DNA from 4 places in the Streptomyces sp. NPDC056128 genome. Region 1 is predicted to be linked to each of the others. Evidence: riboswitches for the same ligand, from Rfam matches in the RefSeq annotation. Region 1 holds a riboswitch; each other region holds the start of a gene.
The links. Region 1 has a riboswitch for cobalamin ahead of ACFC1X_RS39685 (ABC transporter substrate-binding protein). Riboswitches for the same ligand answer to the same signal wherever they lie in the genome.
Positions count from the first base shown of each region.

Region 1 (5,583 bases):
GGCGGCGGCGGCCGACCCGGACTGCGCCATGGCCCACTGGGGCATCGCCTACGCCCTCGGCCCCAACTACAACAAGCCCTGGGAGGCCTTCGACGCCGAGGAACTGACCCGGACCGTCGACCGCACCCACGCCGCCGTCGAACTCGCCCACGACAAGGCGGGCCGGGCCACCCCGGTCGAACGCGCCCTCATCGGCGCCCTGCGCGCCCGCTACCCGCAGGCGCGCGCGGTCGAGGACTGCTCGGTCTGGAACGCGCCGTACGCCGACAGCATGCGCGCCGTGTACGACCTGGCCCCCGACGACCTCGACGTGGCCACCCTCTACGCCGACGCCCTGATGAACCTGACGCCCTGGCAGCTGTGGGACCTGCGCACAGGGCTGCCCGCCGAGGGGGCCCGCACCCTGGCGGCGAAGGAGGTCCTCGACCGGGCCCTGGCCGCCGACGGGGGACTCGAACACCCCGGCGTCCTGCACCTCTTCATCCACCTGATGGAGATGTCACCGACCCCCGAGGCGGCCCTCTCGGTCGCCGACCGGCTGCGCGGCCTGGTCCCCGACGCGGGACACCTCCTCCACATGCCGTCGCACCTCGAAGTGCTGTGCGGCGACTACCGGCGCGTGGTGTCGGACAACAGCGCCGCCATCGCCGCCGACGAGAAGTACCGCGCGCGGGCCGGGGCGATGAACTTCTACGCCCTCTACCGCACGCACAACTACCACTTCAGGATCTACGGCGCGATGTTCCTGGGCCGGTACGACATCGCCCTCGACACCGCCGTCCGGCTGGAGGCGTCCGTTCCCGAGGAACTGCTGCGCGTGCAGAGCCCCCCCATGGCCGACTGGCTGGAGGGCTTCCTGGCCATGCGGGTGCACGTCCTGATCCGCTTCGGCCGCTGGGCCGACATCCTCGCCCTGCCGCTGCCCGCCGATCCGCGCCTGTACTGCGTGACCACCGCGATGCTGCACTACGCCCGCGGCGTCGCCCTCTCGGCCACCGGTCGGGTCGCCGAGGCGGAGGCGGAACGCGCCCTGTTCCGCGACGCGGTCGCCCGCGTGCCGGACTCCCGCATGCTGTTCAACAACACCTGCGCCGACATCCTCGCCATCGCCTCCGCCATGCTCGACGGCGAGCTGGAGTACCGCAAGGGCGACCACATCGCCGCCTTCGCCGCCCTGGAACGCTCGATCGGCCTGGACGACAATCTCCCCTACGACGAGCCGTGGGGCTGGATGCAGCCCACCCGGCACGCGTACGGCGCCCTGCTCCTGGAACAGGACCGGGTCGCCGAGGCCGAGGCGGTCTACCGGGCCGACCTGGGCCTCGACGACACCCTGCCCCGCGCCCTCCAGCACCCGGGTAACGTCTGGGCGCTGCACGGACTCCACGAGTGCCTGGTGCGGCTGGACCGGGCGGGGGAGGCGCGGATCGTGGCGCAGCAGCTGAGGCTCGCCGCCGCCCTCGCGGACGTACCGGTCGAGGCGTCCTGCTTCTGCCGCCTCGACACCGCGCCGGCCCCCGGTGGGGCGGGCGGCTGCTGCGCCACGGACCGGTGACCGGGCCGGAACCGGGGGCGGGTCAGATGTTGACGCCGAAGTCCGCGGCGATGCCCGCGAGGCCGGAGGCGTAACCCTGCCCGACCGCACGGAACTTCCACTCGGCGCCGTGCCGGTACAGCTCGCCGAAGACCATGGCGGTCTCGGTCGACGCGTCCTCGGACAGGTCGTAAGCGGGCGATCTCCTGGCTGCCCGCCTGGTTGACGACCCGGATGAAGGCGTTGCGGACCTGGCCGAAGCTCTGGCCGCGGTTCTCCGCGTCGTGGATGGAGACCGGGAAGACGATCCTCACCGGTCAGGTTGTCGCCGGTGTGCTCGACCGAGCCGTCCGGGCTGGTGAGGTTGTTGTAGAAGACGAAGTGCCCGTCCGGGAGCACCTTGCCGGCGGCGTCCAGGAGCAGCGCCGAGGCGTCGAGGTCGTAGTCGGTGCCGGTCGTGGTGCGCCCGTCCCAGCCCAGACCGACCAGCACGGCGGTCTCCTTCGTCGTGCCGACTGCGCGCCCACCGTTCAGTCTACGAAACTGTGGAAACTGGGCTTCTATACGATGGCCGTCGCACAGAGCGCACAGCGGCGGAAGGAGGCGGCCCGTGACGGATCACCGGCGGTCGCGGCGGCGGGGCCAGGGCGAGCTGGAGGCCCTGGTGCTGACGGCGCTGCGCGAGGCGGAGGGCCCCGCGACGGCCGGCTGGGTGCAGGAGCGCCTGGGCGGCGACCTCGCCTACACCACGGTGATCACGATCCTGACCCGGCTGCTGGAGAAGGGCGCCGTCAGCCGCGAGCGGGCGGGCCGGTCCTTCGCCTGGACACCCGCGGACCAGGCCGGTCTTGCCGCGCGCAGGATGCGCAAGGTCCTGGACGCCGAGAGCGACCGGGAGGCGGTGCTGGCCAGCTTCGTCACCGGCCTCGACCCGGACGACGAGCGGCTGCTGCGCGACCTGCTCGGACACACGCACGGCGCCGAGGACGGCTGACACCGGCATGGGAGTCTTCGTCTTCCTGCCCCTGGTCCTGCCGCTGACGGCATGGCCCGTCGCCCGGCTGGCCGAGCAGCGCCTGCACCCGCGCACCGCGACCAGGCTGCTCACCGCCGTCGCCGCCGTCATGGCGCTGTGCAGCACCGTGTGCCTGGCGCTGGTGATGGTGGTCGGCACCGCGCAACTGCCCGGCAACCCGCTGCCCGACGGCTGGTCGGACCCCGAGGTGCGGGCGGCGGTGCCCTACGACGAGGTCGTCGGCAAGGCGGCGATTCCCGCGCTGTGCGCCGTACTCCTGGTCTCGGCCCGAGCACTGTGGCGGCACGGCCGGGTACGCCGCCGGGCCCACCGCGCCCTCGCCGGACTGCGGGGCACCGGCGTGGCCGTACTGCCGGACGACGTGCCCTACGCGTACGCGCTGCCCGGCGGACGCCGGGACCGGGTGGTGGTCACCACCGCGCTGCTCGACTGCCTCGAACCGGCCGAGCGGCGCGCGCTGTTCGCCCACGAGCGGGCCCACCTCGCCGCCCGCCACCACCGCTTCCTGCTGGCCGTCCGGCTCGCCGCGCTGGCCAACCCGTTCCTGCGCCCCCTGCGCACCGCCGTCTCCTACACGGCCGAACGCTGGGCCGACGAGGCGGCCGCGAAGGCGGTCGGCGACCGTCGCGCCGTGGCCACCGCGATCGGCAAGGCGGCCCTCGTCTCCCGGGGCACCCCGGTCGCGACCCTGGCCGGCCTCGCGGCGCCCGGCCCCGTGCCGCGCCGGGTGGCGGCCCTGCTGGGTCCCGCGCCCGCCGTCCGCACCTGGCCCTCGCTGTTCACCTCGGTGGGACTGGCCGCGTGGGCCGCGGCCGCCGGAACGGCCGTGTCCGCGATGTCGTCGGCGAACTCCGCCGTCACCATGTTCCTCATCCTGCGGGCCGCCACCCCGCTCTGATGCTCCGTCATGTTGACGGCATCTTCCGGGGAAAGCCCCTGTTCACAGAGGTGCCCGAGAAACTTCCCCACTCGATCGGGTGATCGGCCAATCCGGAACCCGCCCGGCTCCGGATTCCCCGTGTGAGGGAAGAACCGAGACCACACCGACAGCGGACCGCCCGCCTGCGCTCGCTGCCTGCGATACGCAGGGCGGCTCGGCCCCCACGCGGATAGGAACCGCCCACCGGGCGGACAGCTCACCGAGCGGACCACCGCTCCACCTCGACGCGCACCACGCTCCACATCACTACATCAGCGCTGCCTCAGTGCTGCCGATTTGCAGGGAGATATCCATGAACGCCCGTATCCGTCGTTCCGCCGTCGCCATCGTCGCGGCCGCCGTCCTGCCCCTGTCGCTGGCCGCCTGCTCCGACGACAGTGACAGCGGCTCCTCGGACTCCGCGCAGGCCGAGTCCTCAGCCCCCGCGGCCACCGACGACAAGTCCGAGGACACCTCGGGCGGCATGTCCGGCGCCGACGAGCCGTTCGGCCCGGCCTGCTCCACCGTGCCGAAGGAGGGCGCCGGTTCGTTCGACGGCATGGCGAAGGACCCGGTCGCCACCGCTGCCTCGAACAACCCGGCCCTGTCCACGCTGGTGTCCGCGGTCAAGAAGGCCGGTCTGGTCGACACCCTCAACAACGCCGAGAACATCACGGTGTTCGCGCCGACCAACGACGCCTTCGCCAAGATCCCGAAGGCCGACCTGGACAAGGTCCTCAACGACAAGGCGATGCTCACCGACATCCTGACCTACCACGTCGTGGGCCAGAAGCTCGCCCCCAAGGACCTGGAGAACGGCTCCTTCGACACCCTGCAGAAGTCCAAGCTCACCACCTCCGGCTCGGACGAGGCCTACAAGGTCAACGACTCCGCCAACGTGGTCTGCGGCAACGTCAAGACCGCCAACGCCAACGTCTACATCATCGACAGCGTCCTGATGCCCAAGAGCTGACGCGGTCGGGCGCGTCGGCGCCGGGGGCGGGTGAGGCAGCCGCCCGCCCCCCGGTGGCGCGAGGACCCTGTGGTAGCTTGCGGAAGCCAGTCGAACCCACCTGGTGGGTCAGGGAATCCGGTGCGAATCCGGAGCTGACGCGCAGCGGTGAGGGTGACGGGCGGGACACGGGCCACTGGGCGGCGGAGGCCGCCCGGGAAGGCGTTCCGTCCGGTCGATCCCGAGTCCGAAGACCTGCTGGCACCCGCGCCGCGTACGGCGCGGGACGCACCGTACGAACGGGCTTCGCGTACGAGCCCTCGACGCCAGAGGATCCTCCTTGCCCGCCTCCTCGCGCGCAGCGCGCCCCGTCGGCCTCCGACGCCTCCCCGCCTCCCGCCGCGCCGTCCGCGGCCTGGTCCCGCTCCTGGCCGGCGCCCTGCTAGCCGCCGGCTGCGGTTCCGGGACGGACACCGGCGACGACTCCGCCGGGCCGGATCCGGCGGCCGGCTACCCGCGCACCGTCCGTGACTGCGGCCGCGAGGTCGAGGTCGCCGCGCCTCCGCAGCGCGCGGTCTCCCTCAACCAGGGGACCACCGAGATCCTGCTCTCCCTCGGCCTGGCCGACCGCATGGCGGGCACCGCCACCTGGACCGACCCGGTGATGAAGGGGCTGGAGAAGGCGAACGCGGGCGTGCCCCAGCTCGCCGACGACATGCCGTCCTTCGAGACGGTCCTGGACGCCGAACCCGACTTCGTCGCCGCCTCCTTCACCTCCACCCTCGGCACCGGGGGAGTGGCCACCCCCGAGCAGTTCACCGAACTCGGCGTGCCGGCCTACCTCTCCCCGTCCGACTGCGTCGGCAAGGACAACAGCGGCGACGGCGACGGCGTCCGCAGCGAGCCCTTCACCATGGACACCGTCTACCGCGAGGTCCGCGACCTGGCCCGGGTCTTCGACGTCGAGGAGCGCGGCGAGAAGCTGGTCGCCGACCTGAAGTCCCGCGTGAAGAAGGCGACGTCCGGCATCGACGCCTCCGACGTCACCCTCATGTACTGGTTCGCCAACTCCACCTCGCCCTACATGGCCGGCTGCTGCGGCGCCCCCGGCGTAATGACCCGCGCGGTCGGGGCGAAGAACG
Region 1 covers NZ_JBHJVQ010000051.1:23,021-28,603, reverse strand. The annotation lists gene ACFC1X_RS39710 (hypothetical protein) at 1-1,555, shown strand, start outside; partial or broken gene ACFC1X_RS39705 (TerD family protein) at 1,578-2,068, opposite strand; gene ACFC1X_RS39700 (BlaI/MecI/CopY family transcriptional regulator) at 2,145-2,528, shown strand; gene ACFC1X_RS39695 (M56 family metallopeptidase) at 2,536-3,468, shown strand; gene ACFC1X_RS39690 (fasciclin domain-containing protein) at 3,803-4,462, shown strand; cobalamin riboswitch at 4,533-4,719, shown strand; gene ACFC1X_RS39685 (ABC transporter substrate-binding protein) at 4,782-5,583, shown strand, end outside.

Region 2 (5,583 bases), on a different contig from region 1:
GACGTCCCCGCCATCGTCGTACGCCCCGCCCGGCGCGACCGGGCGGCCGACGGATCCTGTTCTGCTACCGCCTTGGTGGCGGTGCCCGTCACCGGAAGCTCTCGGGGTGCAGTCCGCGGGCGAGGTCACCGACGGCGTACGCCGACCGGATGCCGACCAAGGTCGCGGTCAGCGGCAGGACGACGAACCGCTTGTTCTTGACGGCGGGGACGTCGGCGAGGGCCGGCTGGGAGAGCAGGAACTTCTTCTTCTGCTCGACGCTGCCGGCTCCGGCGTAGTCGTAGATCGCGATGACCTCGGGCCTGCGCTCGACGACCTGTTCCCAGGAGACGTCGCCGAACACCTCGTCGAGGTCGCCGAAGACGTTCTTGCCGCCGGCCAGCCGGATCAGGTCGGTGCCCAGGCCCTTGCCGCCCGCGGTGAAGGCGCTCTTGTCGCCGCTGTCGTAGACGAAGACCGGCACCTCCGGTTCGCCCTTCACGGCGGCGGACGCCTTGGCCACGCGGCTCTTCAGGTCGGCGATCAGCTTGTCGGCGCGGTCGGGGACGCCGAAGACGCTCGCGACGGTACGGATCTCGGCGTAGGTGTCCTCCATCGTCACCCGCCTCTTGCCGCAGTATTCGCGGTTGAGGTAAGTGTCGATGCCCGCGTCGGCGAACGCCTTGCGGGAGCGGCCCTCGTTCTCGGCGAAGGCGCTGCCATAGCCGCCGTAGACGAGGTCGGGCTCGGCGTCGAGGATCTTCTCGAACGACGGTTCCCGCTCGGCGAGTTCGGGAATCGCCTCGTAGTCCTTCTTCAGCTCCGGCAGGACGGCCGAGTCGGGGAAGGCGGTGCCGACCATGCGGTCCTTCAGACCGAGCGCGAGCATCAGCTCCGCGGGGTGCTGATGGATGGTGACCACGCGGGACGGCGGCTTCTCGTAGGTCGTCTTCACACCGCAGTTGTCGATGGTGACGGGGAAACCGGCGAGGGACGACGCCGATGCCGAATCGTCCTTGCCGGCGTCACCGGCCCCGTCGGACGAGCCGCACCCGGCGGTCGCCAGGGCCGCCGACAGGGCGAGCGCCGCGGCCGTGCCGCGCAGGCTCCGGCGGCGTCGGGCAGGGGAGAACAGGGCTGACACGTAAGCCTCCTGGGGAGTCCGCGCTCCTCGGATCGGGCCCGCGACAGGCCAGTGTCCTGACTCCCGGGCCGACGGCCCCCGGCTGCCCGCCCGGTGGGCGCGGGGCAGGTCGAGGGCGTGATGCCCGGTCACAGTGGCGGGACCGTGCCGGATTCGCACCGGCTTCCTGTCTCCCGTCGCGGCTATGACCTGGCGATATTACGTTCCTTTGAGCCGGGCGCAAAGCGCGGGTGTTCAGCGGGCACGCGGTGCCCGTCCACGGGGCGGGGCCCGCTGACAGCTCCGGCGACGGGATGCGAGGATGCCCGGAGCAATTGGGCGACGGCGGCCCGAGGAAGCCGGTGCGATTCCGGCGCGGTCCCGCCACTGTGATCGGCGAGCGAGCCCCCACACGACCACTGCCCGCACCGGGTGGGAAGGGGTGGGGCGAGCGACGACCCGAGAGCCAGGAGACTCACGCGGTCGCCTCCTCGACGGACCACCGGGGCGGATCTCCCCGGGGAGAGGGACGATGCCGTATGCCCGCCCAAGCCGGCCCGGCCGAAGCGACGCCCGGCGTACCCGCGGACCCGACGCCCTCACGCGTCGTCGTCTGCCGGGACTGCTGCTGCGGCACCCCGAAGATCATCGGCGTCGACCACGCGGCGCAGACGGCGCGTCTGCGGGCCCGGGTGCCCGTGCGGGTGTCGGACTGCCTCGACGTGTGCGAACAGGCCAACGTGATCGTCGTCCAGCCCTCCGCGGCGGGCCGCGCCGCCGGTGCCCGCCCCGTCTGGCTGGGACTGGTCAACGACCCGGACGCCACCGAGGACATCGCCGACTGGGTCAGCGCCGGCGGCCCCGGCGTCGCACCGCGGCCGGACATCCTCGACCTGTACGCCATCACGCCCCCGCGACGCGGTACGGCCTCCTGACTCAGCGCTCACGAGGAGCAACCGGTGTCCGGAAACGTTCAGGCGCCGCCCGCCGACGTCACCGCCGCCCTGCACGACGTGGCCGCCCTCGGCGGCTTCTTCGTCCTGCGCGTCGGCGGCGAGGACGCGGGCTGGCATCCGCTCCACCTCTCCTACGCGCGGGGATTCACCGACCTCGCCGAGGCCGTCGCGGACCGCCACCGCGCGCCCGAACCGCGGATCGGCGTGTCCATCGCCCACCTCGGCCACGCGGCACGCCTCTGGTCGCCCGCCCTGGCCTGCGTACTCCTGCACGGCATCGTCCTGGACCTGAGCCGGCTGGAGCGGGCCGACGACGGCCCGGCCCTGCGCATGCCGTACCCCGCCGGTCTGCGCGGCGGCGGGGCACGTCCGTCTCCCGCCCGCGCGCTGTACGAGCAGGTGACGGCCCACCTGGAGGCGCTGGCCCAAGGGCTCCGCGTGAAGGTCGCGCCACGACTGCTGGACGGCAACGCGGCCTCGGCGCTCGTCGAGGCAGCCCGCGCCCTGCTGGCGGCCCACCCCGCGCTGCGTGAGCCGCTCACCGGCCTCACCACCGAGCTGCTGAACACCGGACGGCTCGTGGGCACCGGAGAGATCACCGGACCGGATCTCACGTTCCGGCGCCGCAGTTGCTGCCTCTACTACCGCGCGCCGAACGGCTCGAAGTGCGGCGACTGCTGTCTGGCGGGGTAGCGGGGGCGGTCACCGGCCGTCGGGGCCGAGGGCGTTCAGCAACTGTTCGGTCCAGATGACCTTGCCCTGCGCGTGGTACCGGGTGCCCCAGCGCTGGGCGCACTGGGCGACGAGGAACAGGCCGCGGCCTCCCTCGTCGGTGGTGGCGGCCATGCGCAGGTGGGGTGCCGTGCTGCTGCCGTCGGAGACCTCGCAGATCAGGCTGCGGTCGAGCAGCAGCCGGACGCGCACCGGTTCCGCCGCGTGCCGGATGGCGTTGGTGACCAGCTCGCTGAGGATCAGCTCGGTGGTGAACGCCGTCTCCTCCAGGCCCCACTCGCTGAGTTGGCGCGTCGCGTCGGCCCGGACGCCGGCGACGGCCGCCGGGTCGCGCGGCACGTGCCACTCGGCGACCCGGTCGGCGGGGAAGGCCCGGGTCCGGGCCACGAGGAGGACGATGTCGTCATCGGGGCGGTCGGGGAGCAGCGCGTCCAGCAGCGCGGCACAGGTCTCGTCCGGTGTCCGGTCCGCGTCGGCGAGTCGGCTGCGGAGCAGGTCGAGGCCCGCCTCGATGTCCCGGCCCCGGTCCGTCACCAGCCCGTTGGTGAACAGGACGAGCCGACTGCCCTCGGGGAGCCGGAACTCGGCCGGCGTGAAGGGCAGGCCACCGAGGCCCAGCGGAGGGCCGGGCGGCAGCTCGGGGAAGTCCACGCTGCCGTCCGGGCGGACGACGGCCGGCGGCGGGTGCCCGGCGCGGGCCATGGTGCAGTCACCGGAGACCGGGTCGTACACGGCGTAGAGACAGGTGGCACCGACGATGTCCGAACCGCTGCTCGTCCCGGTGCGGTCCCGGTCGAGGCCGGCCACCAGTTCGTCGAGGTGGCCGAGGAGTTCGTCGGGAGCCATGTCGAGACCGGCGAAATTCTGCACGGCGGTCCGCAGCCGGCCCATGGTGGCCGCGGCGTGCAGACCGTGACCGGCCACGTCGCCCACCACGAGGGCGACCCGCGCGCCGGACAGCGGGATCACGTCGAACCAGTCGCCGCCCACGCCCGCCTGCGCCGGCAGGTAGCGGTAGGCGATGTCGAGGGCGTTCTGCACCGGCAGCCCGTGCGGCAGCAGGCTGCGCTGCAGAGCCACCGCGACGGTGTGCTCGCGGTGGAAGCGCCTCGCGTTGTCGATGGCGACCGCGGCCCGCGACGCCAGTTCCTCGGTGATGGACAGGTCCTCCCGCGTGAACGGCTCGGAGCCCGCACCGCGCCAGAAGTTGGCCACGCCGAGCGCGACGCCCCGGGCGCTCAGGGGAACCGAGATCAGTGAGTGGATGCCGTATTCGAGGACCCTGGGGGCGCGGACGGGATCCTGGTGCTGCCAGCAGGTCTCCGCGCGCAGGTCGGCGATGAGCACCGCGTGACCGGTGTCGAGGCCCGTCGTGGCGGGCGTACCGGGCCGAATGACGACCGCCTCGCCGACCGGGATCAGCGGAACGTCGTCGCGGACGCCGTGCCGGGCCACGCGGTGCATGACCAGGTCGCCCGGGGCGGGCTCCTCGCCGCGCCGCACCGCGTCCAGCAGTTCGACGGTGACGAAGTCCGCGCAGCGGGGCGTCGACGCCTCGGCCAGCTCCTCGGCGGTGCGCACCACGTCCAGTGTGGTGCCGATCCGGGCACTCGCGTCGTAGAGGAGCTCCAGCCGCTTGTGGGCGCGCTCCGCCCTGCTCCGCTGGAGGTACAGCTCGGTGGTGTCCCGCAGCGTGGCCACGGAGCCCGAGGCCACGTCGTCCCGGTCCACCCGGCGCAGGCTGACCGCCAGGAGCCGGTCCCCGGCCGTGTGCATCTCGTCCGTGCGGGTGTCGCCCGAGGCGAGCAGCTCGACGATCCCCGGGTCCAGTCCGAGGCGGCCGAGGGGGAGCCCCTCGCACTTCTCGGGGAGACCGAGGAGGCGCCGCGCCTCGTCGTTGGCGAGTACCAGGCGGTCGCCGTCGACGATCAGCACACCCTCCCGGATGGTGTGCAGCACCGCGTCGTGGTGCTCGTACATGCGGGTGATCTCGACCGGTCCGAGACCGTGGGTCTGCCGCCGCAGCCGCCGGCTCACCAGGGCCGCGGCGCCGAGGGCCAGTGCGAGTGAGGCGGCGCCCGCGGCAAGGAGGGCGGGCAGTTGGCGGTGGGCCGACTCGTTGACGTTGGTGATCGTGATGCCGACGGCCACACCGCCCACCACGCGGCCGTCCGCGTCCCGCACGGGGACGTCGGCGTTCACCGTCGGGCCCACGCTCGTGTCGAACGACCGGGTGACCGTCCGGCCGCCGAGGACCTCCTCCAGCAGTCCCGGTGGGCCGACGACGCGCGTCCCGATCAGCGCCGGGTCGGGGTGGGTGAGGCGGATGCCCTCGTCGTCGAAGACCACGACGTAGTCGACGTCGGAGGCCTCGCCGACCGCCTGGGTACGGGGCTGGAGCACCGCGGTGGGGTCGTCTCCCGTGACTGCCGTCGCCGTGCCCGGGGCCGTGGCGAAGGACTCCGCGACGCCCAGGGCGGTGCGGCGGGCGTCGTCGGTGCTGTCGCGCTGCGCCTGGAACACCAGGAACACCACAGCGGTGACGATGAGCAGCAGTGTTGTGCCGACCTGCAGCAGAAAGACCTGGCCGGCGATGCTCCGCCGTGGCAAGCGGTCCATAGCGTCAGTTTTCATCACTCACGCAGGTGCGACCAGTCAGGCCGCGCCGGGACCGAGGCGTGACCGGGAGGCTCAGAGGGGAAGCGGCGCCTCGGACCGGGCCGGATGGCGCGGGCCGAGGAAGACGACGATGCCCCGGCCGTCGGGGGAGGGGTGGGTCACCTGGGTCCAGCC
Region 2 covers NZ_JBHJVQ010000004.1:273,272-278,854, reverse strand. The annotation lists gene ACFC1X_RS11960 (FecCD family ABC transporter permease) at 1-92, opposite strand, end outside; gene ACFC1X_RS11955 (ABC transporter substrate-binding protein) at 89-1,114, opposite strand; cobalamin riboswitch at 1,152-1,331, opposite strand; cobalamin riboswitch at 1,455-1,579, shown strand; gene ACFC1X_RS11950 ((2Fe-2S) ferredoxin domain-containing protein) at 1,642-2,037, shown strand; gene ACFC1X_RS11945 ((2Fe-2S)-binding protein) at 2,062-2,751, shown strand; gene ACFC1X_RS11940 (SpoIIE family protein phosphatase) at 2,761-5,409, opposite strand; gene ACFC1X_RS11935 (GNAT family N-acetyltransferase) at 5,482-5,583, opposite strand, start outside.
Region 2: linked by a shared signal. The riboswitch ahead of ACFC1X_RS11950 ((2Fe-2S) ferredoxin domain-containing protein) and the one ahead of ACFC1X_RS39685 (ABC transporter substrate-binding protein) in region 1 are both predicted to bind cobalamin.

Region 3 (5,583 bases), on a different contig from region 1:
ACGTCGGCGAGGTTGTCGCAGCCTCCCAGCAGGCGTCCGGAGCCGGTCGGTACGGGCTCCCGCATCCGGCCGGGCCGGGGGTCGCAGGCGAAGACGGAACGCAGGGCGACCACCATCTGCTCGGCGGCGGCCAGCACCCTGCGCTGTCCGTCCGTCTTGCCGGCCACCCGCAGCGGCAGCAGCGGGGTGCCGAGCCGGTCGTCGGGCAGCGGGGCGCGGGTCACCGGCGCCGAACCGGCCGTGTGCCAGGCGGCCTGCACGGTGCGCCGGCCGGGGTCGCGCAGGGCCGTCTCCAGCAGCACGACGCCGTCCGCCGACAGCCGCTCCCCCACGACGCGCAGTTCGGGCTCCGCCTGCACGGCGACGTCCAGGTGGACCGGGCCCTCGGCGCCGTCTGCCGTGCAGCCGATGCGGAAGCCCCGGCGCCGCTGGGCGTCGGGCCGGGCCCGTTCGGGCACGCAGGCGACGGGGTCGGGGAACACGACGCCGAGTTCCGCGCCGCCGCCGAGCCGGGCCAGGGCGTCGTAGGCCCTGAGCGCGGTGGTCTTGCCGCAGCCGCTGGGCCCGGCGAGCAGGGTGAGCGGCCCGAGCCGCAGCACCGCGCGCCGGTGCCCCGCGAAGGCGGACAGCCGCAGCTCCGTGACGCGGGGCCGGCCGGGGAGCGGTGCGTCGGACGCCGTCGACGCGGATGACGCTGCCATATGCGGACCGTAGGACTCCGCCGTACGGCGAACCGTTCCGCCCGGACGGCGTTCCTACGATCGGGGGACGGCTCCGTCAGGGCCGGGCGGCGCCGTCACACCCCGGGGACCCCGAGGGCGCCCTCCATCAGCCCGTTCACCTCGGTCCCCGCCGGGCTCAGCAGGAAGACGTTGCGGTCGACCCGATGCATCCCGCTGGCCAGTCCGAAGACGACGCCGGTGCTGAAGTCCAGGACCCGCTTGGCGACATCGCCCTCGGCGCTGGTCAGGTCCAGCAGGACGGGGATGCCCGCCATCAGCGTCTCGGCGACCTCGCGCGCGTCCGCGAACACGTTGACCCGCAGCACCACGAACCGGCGGCGCCGCTCGGTCTCCGCCTCGGGCATCGCGCGGTGACCGACCGCCGACGGCCAGGCGTCGCGTCCGCGCAACGGAACGACCTGGGCGAGGCCCTCCCACTGCTCATCGGTGACGTCGTGGCTGTTCACCGGCTCCCCCGATTCCACTCGCCGTTATTGCCTGCACCAGCCAATTCTTACGGCAAGTCACCCGTTCGGCCCAACTGCGACACGGTCCCCCCGGCGCTCAGACCCGTGCCTCGCTGTCCTGGCGGCTGGCCAGGGCCCAGATGACGAACACGTCGATCGCCATCACGATCACGGCCCAGACGGGTGCGTACGGCAGGAACAGGAACTGCGCGACCAGGCTCAGCGAGGCGAGGACGATGCCCGCGACCCGCGCCCAGGCCATGTCCTTCAGCAGGCCGTAACCGGTGACGGCGACGAGGGCGCCGAGGACGACGTGGACGATGCCCCACCCGGTGAGGCTCATCTCGTAGACGTACGTGCCGATCCGGGCGTACACGTCGTCCTCGGCGATGGCCGCGATGCCCTGGAGGACGGCGAGGGCGCCGCTCAGCAGCAGCAGTACGCCGGCGAAGACGACGCCTCCGGTGACCCAGCCGCCCGAGCGGTCGGCCGAGCGCTGGGACCAGGTGCCTTCGCCGCCGTGGGACGGGCGTCCGGGAGTGGGTTCGGCGTGCTGGGTCATGTGCGCGCTCCTTTCTGCACGGCCCCCGTACGGGGCCTCGGCCCGCGAGCGGCGGGGCCGGCGCCGGCAGGTCCTTTCCGAGCCTGCGGGGCCCGGGACCGCCCGGCCACGCGGGTCCGCCGGACGGGTGAACGGCGGCCCTGCGTGCGCATGCGACCGCCCGCGCCCTCGCGTTAACTGAGCGGCACCCGCCGGAGCGGACGAAGGAGGGCACGTGACGAGTCGGCCGGCGCCGGCGAACTCCGCCCCGGGCCGGGCCGAGCAGTCGCTGCGGCACATGCTGCTCAGCCCCGGCTACCGGCGGCTGTTGCTGCTGTGCGTGCTGCTGGGCGTGCCGATCGCGCTGGCCTGCTTCTTCTTCGTCGGCCTCCAGCACCAGTTGCAGCACTGGGTGTGGACCTCGCTGCCCGAGGCGGCCGGGTACGACACCCCGCCCTGGTGGTGGCCGCTGCCCGCGCTGGTGCTGGCCGGGCTGGTCCTGGCGCCGATCGTGACCCGGATGCCCGGCGGCGGCGGCCATCTGCCGGTGAACGGTCTGGGCGGGCCGCCCGTCGGTCCCCGGGCGCTGCCCGGCGCGGTCCTGGCCGCGCTGGCCACCCTGCCGCTCGGTGTGGTGCTGGGTCCCGAGGCCCCGCTCATGGCCGTCGGCAGCGGGCTCGCGCTGCTCGCGGTGCGGCGGGCGGGCGCGGGCGGCGACCAGCGGGCCGGCGCGATCCTCGCCACGGCCGGTTCCACCGCCGCGATCTCCACGATCCTCGGCGGTCCGGTGGCCGCGGCCGTGCTGCTCATCGAGGGCGCGGGGCTGGCCGGGGCGCAGTTGGTCGTCCTGCTGCTGCCCTGTCTGCTGGCCAGCGCCACCGGCGCCCTGGTCTTCACCGGTTTCGGGCAGTGGACCGGGCTGAAGATCGGCGCGCTCGCCCTGCACGACGTGCCACCGGCCGCCAACCCGGACGCCGGTGACTTCCTCTGGGGCATCCCCACGGCGGCGCTGATCGCCGTGCTGATCACGCTGGCCCGCGAGCTGGGGCACCGCACCGTCTCCTGGACCCGGCGGCACACGGCCGTCCGCACCGTCGTCTGCGCCACGGCCGTCGGTGTCTGCGTCGCCGCGTACGCGCTGATCACCGGCCGCTCTCCGGCCGAGGCCGCGCTGTCCGGCCAGGCCACCCTCGCCCAGCTCGCCGCCCACCCGCACGCCTGGCCGGTGGGCGCGCTGATCGCCCTGGTCGCGTGCAAGGGGCTGGCCTGGGGCATCGCGCTGGGCAGTCTGCGCGGCGGCCCGATCTTCCCGGCGGTGCTGCTGGGCACGGCCACCGCCATGGCCTGCTCCGGGCTGCCCGGCTTCGGCGCGACCCCGGCGCTCGCCCTCGGCATCTCCGCCGCGGCGGCCGCGGTGACGGGGCTGCCGCTGTCCAGCGCGGTCCTGGCGGTGCTGCTGATGGGCGGGGACGCGTACGACCAGATGCCGCTGATCGTCACCGCGTCGGTGGTCTCCTTCGTCGTCTCCCAGGTGGTGCGCCGGACGGAACCGGAAGCGGCCCACCCCCCCGACGACGGGAACGACCGGGTGACGGAGCGCCGGACCGTACCGACCCGTACCGCCTGGCACACCGCCCGGCCCTGGGTCGTACGCGTCTGCGTGGCGGTGGCGGTGGTCGTGGCCTACTTCCTGCTCCCCCTCGACCATCTGGGGCCGCACCGGCCCGTGCTGAGCTGGGTGCTGTGCTCCCTGCTGCTGGCCGTCGTGGCCGCGCTGCTGCTCCGGCAGATCCACCACGTCCTCGTGGACCGCCCCGAGACCAAGCCCGGTGTGGTCATCACCCTGCTGATCATCCTGTCCGTGCACATCTTCTCGGCCACGTACTACGCCCTCGCCAAGCAGCCGGGCGAGTTCACCGGCCTGCACACCCGCGTCGACGCGCTCTACTTCACGGTGGTCACGCTCGCCACGGTCGGGTACGGGGACATCACGCCGAGCGGGCAGTCCGCCCGGATCGTGACCCTGCTCCAGATCGCCTACAGCTTCGTCTTCCTCACCGCCGCCGCGACCGCGCTCAGCACGCGGGCGCGCGCCATGGTGGTCCGGCGCACCGAACGGGACCGGTCCGGCTGACGTTTCCGCAGCCCCGAGCCCTGTCCGCCGGGTCCGCGCGACAGGAGGCCCGCTTGTCACCACCCCCGTGGGAGCACTACTGTCGCCACGCCTTGGTGAACGGGAAATCCGGTGTGATGCCGGTGCGGCCCTCGCCACTGTGAATCGGGAAGTCCGGCTCCGGCCCCTCGTGGGCAGCCACTGGGTCCTCGTGACCCGGGAAGGCGTTGCCCGGACTGCGGTACCCGTCAGCCAGGAGACCGGCCAGGGCGCGTCGTCCATCCACGAGGTGCTGGAGAGGGTCTGCTGAGCCATGCACATAGCCGAGGGCTTTCTGCCACCGGCGCACGCGATCGCCTGGGGTGTCGCGTCCGCGCCGTTCGTCGTCCACGGAGTCCGGTCACTCACCCGTGAGGTCAGGGAGCACCCGGAGAGCACGCTGCTCCTCGGCGCCTCCGGTGCCTTCACGTTCGTCCTGTCGGCCCTGAAACTGCCCTCCGTCACCGGAAGCTGCTCCCATCCGACCGGCACCGGTCTGGGCGCCATCCTCTTCCGGCCGCCGATCATGGCGGTCCTGGGCACCATCACCCTGCTCTTCCAGGCGCTGCTGCTCGCCCACGGCGGGCTGACCACGCTGGGCGCCAACGTCTTCTCGATGGCGATCGTCGGTCCCTGGGCCGGGTACGGCGTCTACCGGCTGCTGCGCCGCTACGACGTGCCGCTGATGGTCGCCGTGTTCTTCGGCGCGTTCGTCGCCGACCTGTCCACCTACTGCGTGACCAGCGTGCAGCTGGCGCTGGCCTTCCCGGACCCGAGCAGCGGATTCGCCGGGGCGCTCGGCAAGTTCGGGTCCATCTTCGCCGTCACGCAGATCCCGCTCGCGGTCAGCGAGGGCCTGCTCACGGTGATCGTGATGCGGCTGCTGGTGCAGTCCAGCAAGGGTGAACTGACCCGGCTGGGCGTGCTGCTCACCCGGTCGGGCAAGACCACGTCCGACGAGCAGGAGGCGGTGGCCCGATGACCCGCAACGCGAAGATCAACGCCCTGCTGCTGCTCGCCGTGGCCGCGCTCGCGGTGCTGCCGCTGGTGCTGGGGCTCGGCGACCACAAGGAGGAGCCGTTCGCCGGCGCGGACGCGGAGGCGGAGACGGCGATCACGGAGATCGAGCCGGACTACGAGCCGTGGTTCTCGCCGCTGTACGAACCGCCGTCCGGCGAGATCGAGTCGGCGCTGTTCGCGGTGCAGGCCGCGCTCGGCGCGGGCGTGCTGGCGTACTACTTCGGTGTGCGCCGGGGCCGGCGGCAGGGCGAGGAGCGGGCGGCGACGGCACTGCGGGACGCTCCCGAAGGGGACTGAGTGCTGCCGATCGACGCGGCGGCCCACAGCAGTCGGTGGCGCCGCCGCCATCCCGTGGACAAGGCCGTGCTCGGGCTGGGTCTGACCGTGCTCGCGATCTCGCTGCCGCCCTGGCCGGGCGCGGCGCTGGTGCTGGTGACGGCGCTGGCGGTGCTGCTCGGCCCGGCGGGGGTGCCCGGACGGCGGCTGTGGCGGGCGTACCGGGTGCCGTTGGGCTTCTGCGTGACGGGGGCGCTGCCGCTGCTGGTCCAGGTCGGGGGCCCCGGCGGGTTCCTGACGGTGGCGCAGGGCGGGCCGGTGCGCGCCGGTGAGCTGCTGCTGCGGACCTCGGCGGCCTCGCTCGGGGTGCTGCTGTTCGCGTTCACCACGCCGATGTCGGACCTG
Region 3 covers NZ_JBHJVQ010000034.1:25,469-31,051, reverse strand. The annotation lists gene ACFC1X_RS35495 (ATP-binding protein) at 1-701, opposite strand, end outside; gene ACFC1X_RS35490 (cell division protein SepF) at 797-1,189, opposite strand; gene ACFC1X_RS35485 (hypothetical protein) at 1,287-1,751, opposite strand; partial or broken gene ACFC1X_RS35480 (chloride channel protein) at 2,029-3,300, shown strand; gene ACFC1X_RS35475 (potassium channel family protein) at 3,391-3,864, shown strand; cobalamin riboswitch at 3,941-4,127, shown strand; gene ACFC1X_RS35470 (energy-coupling factor ABC transporter permease) at 4,157-4,864, shown strand; gene ACFC1X_RS35465 (energy-coupling factor ABC transporter substrate-binding protein) at 4,861-5,199, shown strand; gene cbiQ (cobalt ECF transporter T component CbiQ) at 5,200-5,583, shown strand, end outside.
Region 3: linked by a shared signal. The riboswitch ahead of ACFC1X_RS35470 (energy-coupling factor ABC transporter permease) and the one ahead of ACFC1X_RS39685 (ABC transporter substrate-binding protein) in region 1 are both predicted to bind cobalamin.

Region 4 (5,583 bases), on a different contig from region 1:
AGGGACGCGGCCAGGCGTACCGCGTCGTCGAGGAGGCCGACGGTGTGCGGGAACGCGTCGCGGAAGAAGCCGGAGATGCGCAGGGTGACGTCGATGCGCGGGCGGCCCAGCTCCTCGTACGGGATGGCTTCGAGGCCGGTGACGCGGCGGGAGGCGTCGTCCCAGACGGGGCGCACGCCGAGCAGCGCGAGGACCTCGGCGACGTCGTCGCCGGCGGTGCGCATGGCGCTGGTGCCCCACAGGGACAGGCCGACGGAGGTGGGCCATGCGCCATTGTCGGTGCGGTAGCGCTCCAGGAGGCTGTCGGCGAGGGCCTGGCCGGTCTCCCAGGCGAGGCGGGAGGGGACGGCCTTGGGGTCGACGGAGTAGAAGTTGCGGCCGGTCGGCAGGACGTTGACCAGCCCGCGCAGGGGTGAACCGGAGGGTCCCGCGGGGACGAAGCCGCCGTTCAGGGCGTGCACGGCGTGGTCGATCTCGGCGGTGGTGGCGGCGAGCCGGGGGACGACCTCGCGGGCGGCGAACTCCAGTACCGCGGCGACCTGTTCGCCGTGCTCGGACGGTACGGCGGCGGGGTCCCAGCCGGCGTCGTCCATGGCCTGGACCAGTGCGCGGGCCTGCTCCTCGGCGGCGTCGGCCGTGGTGCGGGTGGCGGCGGACTCGTCGAGGCCGAGGGCTTCGCGCAGGCCGGGCAGGGCGGTGGTGCCGCCCCAGATCTGGCGGGCGCGCAGGATGGCGAGGACGAGGTTGACCCGGTCGGCGCCGGCCGGCGGGTTGCCGAGGACGTGCAGTCCGTCGCGGATCTGCGCGTCCTTGACCTCGCAGAGCCAGCCGTCGACGTGCAGCAGGAAGTCGTCGAAGCCGTCGTCGTCCGGGCGGTCCGCCAGGCCAAGGTCGTGGTCGAGCTTGGCGGCCTGGATCAGGGTCCAGATCTGGGCGCGGATCGCCGGGAGCTTCGCCGGGTCCATGGAGGCGATCTGCGCGTACTCGTCGAGGAGTTGCTCCAGGCGCGCGATGTCGCCGTAGGAATCGGCGCGGGCCATCGGCGGCACGAGGTGGTCGACGAGGGTGGCGTGCACGCGGCGCTTGGCCTGGGTGCCCTCGCCGGGGTCGTTGACGAGGAAGGGGTAGATCAGGGGCAGGTCGCCGAGGGCGGCGTCGGGGCCGCAGGCGGCGGACAGGCCGGCGTTCTTGCCGGGCAGCCACTCCAGGTTGCCGTGCTTGCCCAGGTGGATCATCGCGTCGGCGCCGAAGCCGCCGTCCTCGGCCCGCGCGGCGATCCAGCGGTAGGCGGCGAGGTAGTGGTGGGAGGGCGGCAGGTCGGGGTCGTGGTAGATGGCGATGGGGTTCTCGCCGAAGCCGCGCGGCGGCTGGATGAGGATCAGCAGGTTGCCGCGGCGCAGGGCGGCGAGCACGATGTCGCCCTCCGGGTTGCGGCTGCGGTCGACGAACATCTCGCCCGGTGCCGGGCCCCAGTGTTCCTCGACGGCCGTGCGCAGCTCGCCGGGCAGGGTCGCGTACCAGCGCTTGTAGTCGGCGGCCGGGATGCGCACCGGGTTGCGGGCGAGCTGTTCCTCGGTGAGCCAGTCCTGGTCGTGGCCGCCGGCCTCGATGAGCGCGCGGATCAGTTCGTCGCCGTCGCCCGAGGCGAGGCCCGGGACCTCGGCGTCGGTGCCGGCGCCGAAGTCGTAGCCCTCCTCGCGCAGTCGGCGCAGCAGGGCCACCGCGCTGGCGGGGGTGTCCAGGCCGACGGCGTTGCCGATGCGGGAGTGCTTGGTCGGGTAGGCGGAGAGGACCAGGGCGAGGCGTTTGTCGGCGGCCGGGATGTGCCGCAGGCGGGCGTGGCGTACGGCGATGCCGGCGACGCGGGCGGCGCGCTCGGGGTCGGCGACGTAGGCGGGGAGGCCGTCCGCGTCGATCTCCTTGAAGGAGAACGGCACGGTGATCAGGCGGCCGTCGAACTCGGGGACGGCTATCTGGCTGGCGGCGTCCAGCGGGGAGACGCCCTCGTCGTTGCTCTCCCAGTCGGCGCGGGAGCCGGTCAGGCACAGGGCCTGGAGGATGGGGACGTCGAGGGTGGTGAGGGCGCCGGCGTCCCAGGACTCGTCGTCGCCGCCGGCGGACGCCTCGGCGGGCTTGGTGCCGCCGGCCGCGAGGACGGTGGTGACGATCACGTCGGCCGCCCGCAGGTCCTCGATGAGTTCGGGCTCGGGGGCGCGCAGCGAGGCCACGTAACGGGGCAGCGGCCGTCCGCCGCCGTCCTCGACCGCGTCGCACAGGGCGTGCACGAAGTCCGTGTTGCCGCTCATGTGGTGGGCGCGGTAGTAGAGCACGGCCACGGTCGGGCCGTCCGCGTCCGGGCGCGGCGCGCGCTCCAGCGGGCCCCAGGTGGGGGCGGGCGTCGGCGGGTCGAAACCGTGGCCGGTGAGCAGCACGGTGTCGGAGAGGAAGCGGGCGAGCTGCTCCAGGTTGGCGGGGCCGCCGTGGGCGAGATAGGCGTGGGCCTCCGCGGCGAGGCCGACGGGGACGGTGGAGGCCTCCATCAGCTGGGCGTCCGGGGCCTGTTCGCCACTGAGCACCACGACGGGGCGGCCGTCGGCGAGGAGCAGGTCGAGACCCTCGCGCCAGGCACGCAGGCCGCCGAGGAGGCGTACGACGACCAGTCCGACGCCGTCGAGCAGGGCGGGCAGGTCGTCGAGCGGGAGGCGGGCGGGGTTGGCGAACCGGTAGGTGACCGGGCCGGTGGCGGCGCGGGCGCTCAGCAGGTCGGTGTCGGACGTCGACAGGAGCAGGATGCTGGGGTGCGAGGCACGCTCCCCGGACGAATGCGGCATGCGGCGTCTGCCCTTCCTCGGGGTCCGCGCCCCGGGCGGTGAGAGACGGCGGGAGTTTCTGACTCGTCCGGCCCCTCAGGGTGGCCGGACTCACAGTGGCGGGACCGCGCCGGATTCACACCGGGCTTCCTCCCCTGTCGCCGTCTGGCGGCGGGCGGACCGGATGATCCACCCAGGAGCATAGTAAGGGTCCCGCCGAGAAGGGCGGGGGGTGCCACCGGTGTGATGGTCGGTATGCTCGCCGCCATGTCCTCGGCGCTCCCTTCCATATCCTCCCAGGCCACAGCGGTCTCACGGGACCGTGGTGACGCCTGCCCGGGGACGCTGCGGCTGCACGCCGCCGACGACGGTGCCCTCGCCCGCGTACGGATACCCGGCGGGGTCCTGGGCGTGGAACAGGCCGAGGCGCTGGCGGACGCGGCCCGGCGGCTGGGCGACGGGGACCTTCATCTGACGTCCCGGGGCAACGTGCAGCTGCGGGGGCTGCGCGACGGCTGCGGCGGGGAGCTCGCCGGGCTGCTGGACGCGGCCGGGCTGCTGCCCTCGCCGGGGCACGAACGGGTGCGCAACATCGTCGCCTCACCGCTGTCCGGCCTCGACGGGCGCGGTCTCCGGGACGTACGGCCCTGGCTGTCGGCCCTGGACGCCGCGTTGTGCGCGAGTGAGCGGGCGCGGGAGCTGTCGGGCCGGTTCCTGTTCGCGCTCGACGACGGGCGCGGGGACGTGACCGGGCTCGGCGCCGACGTCACCGTGCGGGCGGTCGGCGACGACGACGCGCTGGTCGCGCTGGGCTCGGTGGACGACGCCTGGCGGGTGGCCGCGGGCGAGGCGTCCCGGGCGGCGCTGCTGGCGGCCGAGGCCTTCCTCGACGTCGCGCGCGAGTCCGGGGCGCGGGTGTGGCGGGTGGACGAACTCGCCGTACCGGCGCGTGTCCTGACGCGGGCGGTGGACCGCCGTCTCTCCGAGGCGGGAGTCGCCCACGTCAAGGAGCGGACGCACACCACCCGCACGGACGGGCCTCCTCCCGGGCTCGTCGGGGACGCCCTGTGCGTGCACGTACCGCTGGGCCGTCTCACCGGCCCGCAGTGGCGGGAGCTGACGCGCGTCGCCGCCCTGACGCGGGACGCCGAACTGCGGTTGACGCCGTGGCGCGGCGTCGTCGTCCCCGTCGGGGGCCTGGGCGCGACGGACACCGCCGACGCCCTCGCCCTCCTCTCCGCCGCCGGTCTCGTCACCGACGCCGCCTCCCCCTGGCCGCGCGTCGGCGCCTGCATCGGCCGCCCGGGGTGCGGGAAGTCCCACGCCGACGTGCGGGCCGACGCGGCCGACAGCCTGTCCGCCGCGGGCAGGTCCCCGCTCCCCCTGTACTGGTCCGGCTGCGAACGCCGTTGCGGCCACCCGCGGGGCGAGCGGATCGACCTGGTCGCCGTCCCGGAGGGGGGCTACCGCCTCACCGTCGGCCCGCCTGGCGGACCGACACGCACCACGGTCCTGACGGACCCCTCCGATCTCGCCACCGCACTGGCGGCGATCACCCCATGAGCCGTACGACGACCGAGAGCAGCGGGAAGAGCACCGTGACCACGCACGCATACGAGAAGGACGGAGCGGCCATCTACCGCCAGTCCTTCGCCACGATCCGGGCGGAGGCGGACCTCACGGGGCTGCCCGCCGACGTCAGCCGGGTCGCCGTCCGGATGATCCACGCCTGCGGCATGGTCGACCTCGTGCGCGACATCGGCCACACGCCCACGGTGGTGGCCCGCGCCCGCGAGGCCCTGCTGGCCGGTGCGCCGATCCTCTGCGACGTGCAGATGGTGGCCAGCGGTGTGACCCGCAAGCGGCTGCCCGCGGACAACGAGGTGCTGTGCACCCTCTCCGACCCGGCCGTCCCGGGGCTGGCGGCGGAGCTGGGCACCACGCGCAGCGCCGCCGCGCTGGAGCTGTGGCGCGACCGCCTGGAGGGCTCCGTGGTCGCCGTCGGCAACGCGCCCACCGCCCTCTTCCGGCTCCTGGAGATGATCGAGGAGGGGGCACCGAGGCCCGCGGCCGTCATCGGCGTGCCCGTCGGCTTCATCGGCGCCGCCGAGTCCAAGGACGCCCTGGCCGCCCACCCCTCGGGCCTGGAGCACCTGGTCGTCCGGGGCCGTCGCGGAGGCAGCGCCATCGCCGCCGCCGCACTCAACGCGATCGCGAGCGAGGAAGAATGAGCGGCAAGCTGTACGGGGTCGGGCTCGGTCCCGGCGACCCGTCCCTGATGACCGTGCGCGCGGTCGAGGCCATCGCCGAGGCGGACGTGATCGCGTATCACAGCGCCCGGCACGGACGGTCCATCGCCCGCTCCATCGCGGAGCGGCACCTGCGCGCCGTCCACGTCGAGGAACGGCTGGTCTACCCGCTCACCGTCGAGACCACCGACCACCCGGGCGGCTACCAGGGCGCCATGGACGACTTCTACGCCGAGGCGTCGGCGCGGCTCGCCGCCCACCTCGACGCGGGCCGCACGGTCGCCGTCCTCGCGGAGGGCGACCCGCTCTTCTACGGCTCCTACATGCACATGCACAAGCGGCTCGCCGACCGGTACGACACCGAGGTGATCCCCGGTGTGACGTCCGTGTCCGCCGCCGCGGCCCGGCTGGGCACGCCGCTCGTCGAGGGCGAGGAGGTGCTGACCATCCTGCCGGGCACGCTGCCCGAGGAGGAGCTGACGGCCCGGCTCGCCGCGACGGATTCGGCCGTGGTGATGAAGCTG
Region 4 covers NZ_JBHJVQ010000004.1:261,660-267,242, forward strand. The annotation lists gene cobN (cobaltochelatase subunit CobN) at 1-2,831, opposite strand, end outside; cobalamin riboswitch at 2,861-3,010, opposite strand; gene cobG (precorrin-3B synthase) at 3,066-4,373, shown strand; gene ACFC1X_RS11900 (precorrin-8X methylmutase) at 4,370-5,041, shown strand; gene ACFC1X_RS11905 (precorrin-2 C(20)-methyltransferase) at 5,038-5,583, shown strand, end outside.
Region 4: linked by a shared signal. The riboswitch ahead of cobN (cobaltochelatase subunit CobN) and the one ahead of ACFC1X_RS39685 (ABC transporter substrate-binding protein) in region 1 are both predicted to bind cobalamin.